2 regions of the Pseudomonas iranensis genome follow, and region 1 is predicted to be linked to the other one. Evidence: riboswitches for the same ligand, from Rfam matches in the RefSeq annotation. Region 1 holds a riboswitch; the other holds the start of a gene.
What was found. A riboswitch is a leader RNA that binds a small molecule or an ion and turns the genes downstream of it on or off. The one in region 1 is predicted to bind cobalamin.
Positions count from the first base shown of each region.

Region 2: linked by a shared signal. The riboswitch ahead of cobW (cobalamin biosynthesis protein CobW) and the one ahead of HU724_RS16580 (ABC transporter substrate-binding protein) in region 1 are both predicted to bind cobalamin.

Region 1 covers NZ_CP077092.1:3,728,409-3,733,948, forward strand. Annotated here, with positions in the region: gene HU724_RS16560 (ABC transporter permease) at 1-738, shown strand, start outside; gene HU724_RS16565 (ABC transporter ATP-binding protein) at 756-1,910, shown strand; gene map (type I methionyl aminopeptidase) at 2,114-2,905, opposite strand; gene HU724_RS16575 (ParD-like family protein) at 2,902-3,129, opposite strand; cobalamin riboswitch at 3,250-3,443, shown strand; gene HU724_RS16580 (ABC transporter substrate-binding protein) at 3,583-4,596, shown strand; gene HU724_RS16585 (FecCD family ABC transporter permease) at 4,593-5,540, shown strand, end outside.
Region 2 covers NZ_CP077092.1:2,890,690-2,896,229, forward strand. Annotated here, with positions in the region: gene HU724_RS12950 (CbtA family protein) at 1-182, opposite strand, end outside; gene HU724_RS12955 (CbtB domain-containing protein) at 194-391, opposite strand; cobalamin riboswitch at 515-733, opposite strand; cobalamin riboswitch at 1,344-1,555, shown strand; gene cobW (cobalamin biosynthesis protein CobW) at 1,655-2,719, shown strand; gene cobN (cobaltochelatase subunit CobN) at 2,723-5,540, shown strand, end outside.

The sequences.
Region 1 (5,540 bases):
CTGTTCCTGCTGTTGCCGATCGTGTTCATCGTCCTGCTGTCGTTCGGCTCCTCGCAGTGGCTGGTGTTCCCGCCACCGGGCTGGACGCTGAAATGGTACGGCCAGTTCTTCTCCAATCCCGACTGGATGAACGCCGCTGCCGCCAGCCTCAAGGTCGCCGTGCTGACTACGATCTGCGCCGTGGCCCTCGGTCTGCCGACCGCGTTTGCGCTGGTGCGCGGGCGCTTTCCCGGCCGCGAGATGCTCTACGGCCTGTTCACCCTGCCGATGATCGTGCCGCTGGTGATCATCGCCGTGGCGGTGTACGCGCTGTTTCTCAAGCTCGGCTACACCGGGACCATGTTCGCTTTCGTCGTCAGCCACGTGATCGTCGCGCTGCCGTTCACCATCATCTCGATCATCAACTCGCTGAAGCTGTTCGATCAGTCGATTGAAGACGCGGCGGTGATCTGCGGTGCCTCGCGCCTGCAAGCGGTGTTCAAGGTGACGTTTCCGGCGATCCGCCCGGGCATGGTCGCCGGCGCCCTCTTCGCCTTCCTCGTTTCATGGGACGAAGTGGTGCTCAGCGTGATGATGGCAAGCCCTACTCTGCAAACCCTTCCCGTGAAAATGTGGACCACCCTGCGCCAGGACCTGACGCCAGTGATCGCCGTCGCTTCGACGCTGCTGATCGGCCTGTCGGTATTGGTCATGGTGATCGCCGCCGCCCTGCGCCGGCGCAACGAAATCAGCGCCTGAGCGCCCAGGAGTACGACATGAGTGCCGTGATCAAAGACGCATCCCAGCAGAACGACAAACCCCTGGTCAGCCTGCGCAACCTGAACAAGCACTACGGGGATTTCGCTGCCGTGGACAATATCTCGCTGGACATCAAGGACGGCGAATTCCTGACTTTTCTCGGCTCCAGCGGCTCGGGCAAAAGCACCACGCTGTCGATGCTCGCCGGGTTTGAAACACCGAGCAGCGGCGAGATCCTCGTCAACGGCCAGTCGCTGGTCAATGTGCCGCCGCACAAGCGCGACATCGGCATGGTCTTCCAGCGCTACTCGCTGTTCCCGCATCTGTCGGTGCGCGACAACATCGCCTTCCCTTTGGCGATTCGCAAACTGGCGACAGCCGAGCGCGAAAAACGTGTCGATGCGATGTTGAAACTGGTGCAGCTTGAGCAGTTCGCCCATCGCCGGCCTTCGCAACTGTCCGGCGGTCAGCAACAACGTGTCGCCATCGCCAGGGCGCTGGTTTACGAGCCACGCATCCTGCTGATGGACGAACCGCTGGGCGCGCTGGACAAGAAGCTGCGCGAGGACTTGCAGGATGAACTGCGCCAGCTGCACCGGCGCCTGGGCATCACCATCGTTTACGTGACCCACGACCAGGAAGAAGCCATGCGTCTGTCGCAACGCATCGCGATTTTCAGCCACGGCAAAATCGTCGGTCTGGGCAGTGGTTATGACCTTTACCAGAATCCACCGAATGCGTTTGTCGCGTCGTTTCTGGGCAATTCGAACTTCCTCAAGCTCAAGGCGCAGAGCAATGCAGCGGCGAGTTTCGAGGGACAGTCATTGTCGATTCGGCTGACAGCGGGATTGCATACCGATCAGGATGTGCTGCTGATGGTGCGTCCGGAAAAGGCCTTGGCGCTGAGCGTGCAACAAGCGCTGGATGAGCCGCTGGCGGCAGGCTGGAATGAGGTGTCGGCGAATGTTGTGGAGGTGCTGTTTCTCGGTGAAAGCCAGACGTGCAGCGTGGTGACTGCGGGCGGGACTTCAATGACGGTGAAAGCGCTGTCGGCCGCGGGCATGCCACTCAAGGCCGGCGATCCGGTCCGGGTGCGCTGGGCGACGGCGGATGCTTGTGTTTATACCGAGTGGACCGAGAGCGATTTGAACAAGGCTGCCGGTGCTCACTGATTGCGCTGAGTCAGTTGGATCTACCCCCTCACCCCAGCCCTCTCCCCCACGGGGGGCGAGGGGGAAAGGGAGCCGATCTTCATGCTGTGCAAAATGTAAGTTCGACTCGGTATCGCACGTCGGCGTATCTCGCAACAACACCTCGGTCAGTCCCCTCTCCCATTGGGAGAGGGCTAGGGTGAGGGCAAGCAGGCGACGCGGTATTAGCCAATGGCCCGGTACCCTTCAATCTCATCCGGCCACGCCGTCAGCACTTCAAACCCGCTTTCCGTCACCGCGACCATATGCTCCCACTGCGCCGACAACGAGCCATCCTTGGTCAGCACCGTCCAGCCATCCGGCATGTTCTTCACATGGCGTTTGCCGGCATTGAGCATCGGTTCCACGGTGAAAATCATTCCGGCCTTGAGCTTCAGCCCTTGGTTGGGAAAGCCGTAATGCAGTATCTGCGGTTCATCGTGATAGACCTTGCCGATGCCATGGCCGCAATACTCGCGCACCACGCTGAAGCCCTCCGCCTCCGCCAGGCTCTGGATCGCATGACCGATATCGCCCAGCGTTGCGCCCGGTTTCACTGCGCGAATGCCCGCGCACATCGCGTCGTACGTAGTCTTGATCAGGTGCTGCGCCTCGGGGCTCGCCTCACCCACGACGTACATGCGGCTGGTATCACCGAACCAGCCATCCTTGATCACGGCGATATCGAGGTTGACGATGTCGCCGTCCTTCAATGGCGTACCCGATGGAATCCCGTGACACACCACGTCGTTGACCGACGCGCAGACGGTTTTCGGAAAGCCGTGATAACCGACGTTGGCCGGCACGGCTTTCTGCACATTGACGATGTAGTCGTTGCACAACCGGTCCAGCTCATCGGTGGTCACCCCGGCCTTCACATGCGGCACCAGCATCGCCAGTACTTCGGCGGCGAGTTTGCCGGCAGCGCGGGATTTTTCGATGTCGGCCGGGGTGTTGATCTTGATCTGGTTTCTCATGCGCTGACGGCTTCCTGAGTCAGTTGTTGCAGATCCAGTCCGCCGTTCTGTTCGGCGCGGATCAGCAGGCGGCAAATGGCGCTGTGGTCGAGGTTGGGATGCAGCTCGGCGAGCATGCCGATGCGCATCCAGTGCTCGGCCTGCGCGTTGATCGAGCGGCTGAGGGCGTTGCTGGAGATGCGCAGGTTCTCGTGCATGTCCTCTGAAATCTTTACGATGCCCATATATGAATCCGATACGATGTGTATATGGATCGTATATTAGCCAGGGCATATGACAGATTGCAATGCCGACGACAAAATCGACGCTGTCACAGATTCGCCTCCCCCTCCACCGCGCAAATCGACTACCATGCCGCCGCCGGTTTCCACACGGAATTAATAGGGAATCCGAAATGCTTGCACAGCATCGATCGGAACTGCCCCCGCAACTGTAGGTGCCGAGCCTGCTCCTCGACTGCCACTGGGTGAATCCCGGGAAGGCCGGAGCGTGGCGATGACGCATCAGTCAGGAGACCTGCCGGCACAGTGACTGACTAACCGGCGGGGTGTCCGGGAAGGACATCGTGCCGTGCGCATTTTCCCTGTGCCGGCCTTGCGCAGTTTCCACGACCGCGCCCGAGGTGTGTTTCCAACCGTACCCGCCTGCTCCCGTACGGTTCTCCTGGAGACTGCCCCATGCTGCTGCCCCGCGTTGCCACCCTGCTCACCGCTTTGAGCCTTTGCGCCCTGGCGCAAGCGACGCCGACTGCGTATCCGCTGACCGTGGAGAACTGCGGCAGCAGCCTGACCTTTCAGCACGCGCCCGCGCGCACGGTGACCATCGGCCAGGCCGGTACGGAAATGCTTTATGCCTTGGGCCTGGGCGACAAAGTCGTCGGCACCTCGTTGTGGTTCAACGACGTGCTGGGCACATACAAAGCGCAGAACGACAGGATCGAGCGCCTCGCCGACAACGAGCCGAGTTTCGAAGCGGTGATCGCCAAACGCCCGGAACTGGTAGCCGTCGAGCTGGAATGGATGGTCGGCCCGCAAGGCACGGTCGGCACCCGCGAGCAGTTTCATGAACTGAAGATTCCTACCTATCTGCTGCCCTCCGACTGCGAAGCCAAGGACAACCTCGTCGGCTCGGACGGCACGCGGCTGGCGCCGTTTCGCATCGACAGCATCTACAAAGCCGTGAGCCAGCTCGCAGCGATTTTCGATGTGCAGGCGCGTGGCGAGCAGCTCAATGACCAGCTCAAAGCCAGCCTCGCGCAGTCGATCGCCACGGCGAAAAAGCAGCAGCGCAAAGACGTCAGCGCCCTGGTGTGGTTCTCCAGCGCCGAGATGGACATCGAGCCTTTCGTGGCCGGGCACAAAGGCGTTCCCGATTTCATGCTCAGCACCCTCGGCGTGCGCAACGTGGTCGAGTCGGATGAAGAATGGCCGACCGTCGGCTGGGAAACCATCGCCAAGGCCAACCCGACATTTCTGGTGATCGCGCGCATGGATCGTCGACGTTTCCCGGCGGACGACTATCAGAAAAAACTCGCCTTCCTGCGCAGTGATCCGGTGACGCGCAACATGGACGCGGTCAAGCACAACCGCATCATCATCCTTGACGCCATGGCCATGCAGGCCAGCCTGCGCACCTTCGACGGCCTCGCACAACTGGCCAGCGCCATCAACGGCTACGACCTGTCGCCATGAGCAGACGCCTGATCCGTTTGCTGCTGGTGCTGTTGACGCTGTCGGTCGCGCTGATTGGCGGCGTGGCCATTGGCGAGACTTCGATCGAGCCGAGCGTAGTGTTGCAGGTGCTGGCCAACAAGCTGTGGGGCGCCGGTTATGTGCTCGACCCGATCGACGAAGGCATCGTCTGGAACTATCGCCTGACCCGCGCGCTGGTCGCGGCGGCCTGCGGCGCCGGCCTGGCGACGTGCGGGGTGATCCTGCAATCGCTGCTGCGCAATCCGTTGGCCGATCCGTATCTGCTGGGAATTTCTGCTGGCGCCTCGACTGGCGCGGTGATGGTCGCCCTGCTTGGCGTCGGCGCCGGGGCGATTTCATTGTCGGTCGGTGCCTTTGCCGGCGCGGTGACCGCGTTCGTACTGGTGATTTTGTTGGCACGGGTCAGCGGCTCGGCCAGTGGCACCGGGCAGATCATTCTGGCCGGGATTGCCGGCTCGCAACTGTTCAACGCCCTCACCGCTTTTCTGATCACCCGCTCGGCCAGCTCCGAACAAGCGCGCGGCATCATGTTCTGGCTGCTGGGCAATCTCGGCGGCGTACGCTGGCCGTCGGTGTGGCTGGCGGTGCCGGTGGCGGTGTTGGGCTTGGTTGTTTGTCTGTGGCATCGCCGAGCCTTGGATGCGTTCACCTTTGGCGCGGACTCGGCAGCCTCCCTCGGCATTGCCGTGCGCCGCGTGCAGATTCTGTTGATCGGCTGCGCCGCGCTGGTGACGGCGGTGATGGTGTCGATTGTCGGCTCGATCGGTTTTGTCGGCCTGGTGATTCCCCATGCCGCGCGGTTGTTGCTCGGCACGGGGCATGCGCGTCTGTTGCCGGCCAGTGCGCTGGGCGGCGCGGTGTTTCTGATCGCCGCCGATGTGCTGTCGCGCACCCTGATCAAGGGTCAGGTGATCCCGGTCGGC
Region 2 (5,540 bases), 840 kb from region 1:
GCATCATGGCTGTGGGCGGCGGTACCGGTGGCATGTTGGTGAGCTTCGGCGACCGGCTCGGATTTCTCGAAGGTTTCGGCCTGAAGAATCAGTGGCGATACCCAGAAGCTCTGCAGCAACGTCAGCAGCAGGGCGGCCAGCAGGCCGGTGAAGCCTGCGGTTTGCGCGATACGCTTGATCATGTTGAAAGGCCTCAGTGGCACGGGAACGCGGCGCTGTGGCGGGTATCGTGGGCGGCGTTGTGCACCGCTTCGATGTGCGAGAAACCGGCGAACCAGACCAGGCTGGCACCGAGGATCGAGGCGAAGAGGGCGGCGGCGACGCGTTGGCCGAGTGTGGTGCTGCTGGAGATGTGGTCAGTGTGGCTGACGGTGTTGCTGATGATCGACATAGCGCTTCCCTCTGAAATGTCAGCGGGTAAACAGAGCGCATGAAAATCCCTGCGAGCAGGGCACGCAGGGATTTCGAACAGCGCCCGCCCACCGCGGGTTTGTTTGTGGTCAGCGGCGCTTGCGCGCGCTGGGTGTTGCGGGCCGGTCTCCGGGCTTGCGAGGGGCTGGCACAAGGCCGACCTGCAAGCATCACCTTCCCATGCCGGGGCACAGTGGATCTGACGCTTCGCTCGCTTACCGTTGCGGGGGCAGCACCGGACTGACATGGCTTTGAGTAAAGCACATGATTCACCGGTTTCCCGTTTCACCCTGTGAAGGGCACCCGTAACAAGGTGGGCAGGAAAACATGGGTTTGGGTTTTTAGTCAATTTCCGGGAAGTTTTCAGTGCTGCGGTGGGGGATTTTTCTGATGTTTTTGTGTGTATATCCGTCGCCGGTGGATCAAGATCAAGATCAAGAGCAGGCGAGCTGACACTCGGCTTATTGAGTGGTGAAAAGCGTGGGTGTTCGGCTTTTAATTTGTGTTGTTGCTGCCCCTCACCCCAGCCCTCTCCCGAGGGAGAGGGAGCCGATTTGCGGGCTTTTCAGAATCTGCATTCGACTCGATATCGCAAGTCGGCGTATTTCGCCTAAACACCTCGGTCAGTCCCCTCTCCCTCGGGGAGAGGGCTAGGGTGAGGGGCTCTAGATCTGGCTTTTGCTTTGGCTTTGATCTTTTGCCCCTTCAGCAGGCTGCGCCCGGATCGGTCCCGTAACGAAGGTACCCCGAGCCCCAGCGAGCGGGCCGTACGCCGGGGCAAAGCCTTTTGGTTTCTTTTTGCTGTGCCGGCACTCCGGCGTTTGAAAAAGGGACTCGCTGTAAGAGCGAAACCATAGGAAGCCGTTACCGCAGCAACGGATATACCCCCAGTTTCAGACTCACCGACCCATTGACCCACGACGGACCCATGCGTAGCCTTGCGCTTTCGAGGTTCTTCGGCACTCGCCGAAGCTAAGAAGGGAACGCGGTCAAAGCCGCGGCTGCCCCCGCAACTGTGAACGGTGATGTTCGTTGCCACGCCACTGCCAGCTCAACCGATGAGCCAGCGGGAAGGCGCAATGAACGCCAGGCCCAGCGCCTGAACGCCGTCAGCCAGGAGACCTGCCTCGTCACAGATTCTCACTACAACCGGGCGGGGTGATCCGGTGGCGAATGCTTCCGGCGTGCATGCGCGCTGCCGGTTCTCGTCCCGTATGCCCGCCGCTTGCCAAAGGGCATACCGATGAAAACACTGGCCAAACTCCCCGTCACTATCGTCACCGGTTTCCTCGGTTCGGGCAAAACCACGCTGCTGCGGCACATGCTCGACAACGCTCAGGGCCGGCGCATCGCGGTGATTGTCAACGAGTTTGGCGAGCTCGGTATCGACGGTGAAATCCTCAAGCAATGCACCATCGGCTGCACCGAAGAAGAGGCCAGCGGCCGCGTATATGAGCTGGCCAACGGCTGCCTGTGCTGCACGGTGCAGGAAGAATTCTTTCCGGTGATGCGCGAGCTGGTCGCCCGTCGCGGCGATCTTGATCACATTCTCATCGAAACCTCTGGCCTGGCCTTGCCCAAGCCGTTGGTGCAAGCCTTCCAGTGGCCGGAAATTCGCAGTGCCTGCACTGTCGATGCGGTGATCACCGTGGTCGACAGCCCGGCCGTCGCTGCTGGCACCTTCGCAGCGTTCCCGGATCAGGTCGATGCCCAGCGCAAACTCGATCCGAACCTTGATCACGAGTCGCCGCTGCACGAATTGTTCGCCGATCAACTGGCCAGTGCTGACCTGGTCATCCTCAACAAAGCCGACCAGACCAGCGCGGAAGATCTGGCTCGGGTGCGCGCTGAAGTCGCCGAAGAGCTGCCGCCAGCGGTAAAAATCATCGAAGCCAGCAACGGCCGCCTGCCGCTCGACGTGTTGATCGGCCTCGGTGCCGGCTCTGAGGAGCACATCGACAGCCGTCACAGTCACCACGATCACCACCATGACGGTGATGACGACGATCACGATCACGACGCCTTCGATTCGATCTCAATCGAACTGCCGCAAGCCGATGAAAGCCTGCTGCTCGACGCGCTGACGCAACTGGTGGTGCAACACGGCATTCTGCGCGTGAAAGGCTTCGCGGCGATTCCGCACAAGCCGATGCGCCTGTTGATCCAGGGTGTGGGCACGCGTTTCGACAAGCATTTCGACCGTCAGTGGGGCGCCGAAGAAGCGCGCGTCACGCGTCTGGTGCTGATCGGCCAGGAACTCGATGCCGCACAACTCGAAGCGCAATTGCGCGCTGCGCTCAGCGTTTAAACCATGCACCTGCTCAGGACCCAGCCCGGCGGATTCGTCTCGGACGACAACATTGCCGATCTCGGACAAACCCCCGCCGAGCTGGTGATCCTGTGCAGCGGCGATTCCAGCCTGGCGCTGCTCGCCGAGGCTGCGCAGCAATTGCCCGATGACTACCCGAGCCTGCGTCTGGCCAACCCGATGCAGGTGCAGAATCATGCTTCGGTCGATCTGTACGTCGACGAAGTGCTGCGCCACGCCAAAGTCATTCTGATCTCGCTGCATGGCGGCATTGCCTATTGGCGCTACGGCGTCGAGCGGCTGGTCGAGTTGTCCGAACGCGGCGTGCAACTGATTCTGGTGCCTGGCGATGACCGCCCGGACCCCGAGCTCAGTGACTTGAGCACGGTCAGCGCCGAAGTACGCGATAGACTCTGGCAATTTCTGCGTCAGGGCGGCATGGGCAATGCGCTGGATTTTTTCCGCTGCTTGGGCAACCAATGGTTTGCCCGGGATTATTCGTGGGGCGAGCCGCAAACCCTGCCGCGCACGGCGATTTATCACCCACAGAAAAACAGCGCTGCGCTGAGCGACTGGCAAGCCGAATGGCTGCATGGTCAACCGGTGGCGGCGCTGTTGTTTTATCGCTCGCATTTGCAGGCGGCGAACACGGCGTTCATCGATGTGTTCTGTCAGCGTTTGCAGGCAGCCGGGCTCAATCCGCTGCCGATCGCGGTGGCCAGTCTGAAAGAACCCGGTTGTCTGTCGGTGGTCGAGGACTGGCTGGATGAAGTCGAGGCGGGGGTGATTCTCAACACCACCGGTTTTGCCCAGTCCAGCCCCGAAGCGCCGCATCTGCGCCCGTTTCGCCGCAACATCCCAGTGATTCAAGCCATCTGCGCTCAGGACAACGAACCCGGCTGGCGCGACAGCGAACAGGGTCTCGGGCCGCGCGATCTGGCGATGCACATTGCTTTGCCGGAGCTTGACGGGCGCATCATCAGCCGCCCGATCAGCTTCAAGGATCTGGCTTGGCGCAGCGAGCGCAGCCAGTCCGATGTGGTCTGCTACCGCGCCCAGCCCGAACGCATGGATTTCGTCGCCGAACTGGCGCGGCGTTGGGTTGCTTTGGCACGCGTGCCGAACGGCGAAAAACGCATCGCCCTGATCCTCGCCAACTACCCGACCCGCGACGGCCGCATCGGCAATGGCGTCGGCCTCGATACGCCGGCGGCGGCGCTTAATATCCTCCGCGCATTGCGTGCCGAAGGTTATCCGATCACGGCCGAGTTGCCCGAGAGCGGCACCGAACTGATCCAGCAACTGCTCGGCGGTGTCAGCAACGACCTCGATAGTCTCGACCTGCGCCCGTGCCAGCAGAGCCTGGCGATGGACGATTACCTGGCGATGTTCAACGCGTTGCCGGAGGCGAATCGTGTCGCGGTGCAAGAGCGTTGGGGGACGCCGCAAAACGATCCGATGTGTCGCGACGGTCGCCTGATGATCGCCGGTCTGCGTTTCGGTCTGACCTTTGTCGGCATCCAGCCGGCCCGGGGTTATCAGGTCGATCCGAGCGCGGTGTACCACGACCCGGATCTGGTTCCGCCGCACGGTTATCTGGCGTTCTATTTCTGGTTGCGCAACACCTACGGCGCTCACGGCGTGATCCACGTCGGCAAGCATGGCAATCTCGAATGGTTGCCGGGCAAAGGCGTCGGCCTTTCGGAGAATTGCTGGCCGGACGCGCTGCTCGGGCCGCTGCCGAATATCTATCCGTTTATCGTCAACGATCCGGGCGAGGGCGCTCAGGCCAAACGCCGCACGCAAGCGGTGATCATCGACCACCTGATGCCGCCGCTGACCCGCGCCGAAACCTACGGGCCGCTGCGCAATCTGGAGCTGCTCGCCGACGAATATTACGAGGCGCAACTGCTCGATCCGCGCCGTGCCCGCGAGTTGCAGCGCGACATTCTGCAATTGGTGCGGGACACGCAAATCGACCGCGAATTGCAACTGGATGCCGCGCTGGACAGCGATGCCGATGCGGCGATCTGGTTGCCGCGTCTGGACACTTATCTGTGCGATCTGAAGGAATCGCAGATTCGCGACGGGTTGCACATTTTTGGTGAATCGCCGAGCGGGCGCTTGCGTATCGACACCTTGCTGGCGTTGCTGCGCATCCCGCGCGGTGACGGCAAGGGCGCGCAGTCGAGTCTGCTGCGAGCACTGGCCAAAGCGTTTGCTCTCGGTTTTGATCCGCTGGATTGCGCGTTGGCCGATCCCTGGAGCGGCCCGCGTCCGACCGAGTTGCAGACCATCTGCGAAGAAGTCTGGCGCACCGCCGGCGACACCCGCGAGCGCCTCGAATTGTTTGCCGCAGACCTGATCTCCCAAACACTGAACGTGCCCTGTGGGAGCGAGCCTGCTCGGGAAAGCGGTGTGTCAGTAAAAGCACAGCTGTCTGACCCGACGCCTTCGCGAGCAGGCTCGCTCCCACAAGGGTCGGGTTGGGCTGAGGTTGACTCGATACTCGACAATCTGCGCGAAGTCGTCGCCCCACGGCTCGATGCTTGTGGCCCGGCCGAAATGCGCGGTCTGCTTGACGCCCTCAGCGGTCGTTTCGTCCCTGCCGGCCCCAGCGGTGCTCCGAGCCGTGGCCGTCTCGATGTGCTGCCGACCGGGCGCAACTTCTATTCGGTGGACGTGCGCAATCTGCCGACCACCACCGCGTGGCGCATCGGATTCCAGTCGGCGACGCTGATTCTCGAACGGCATCTGCAGGACCACGGCGATCACTTGCGCCAACTCGGCTTGTCCGTGTGGGGCACCGCAACCATGCGCA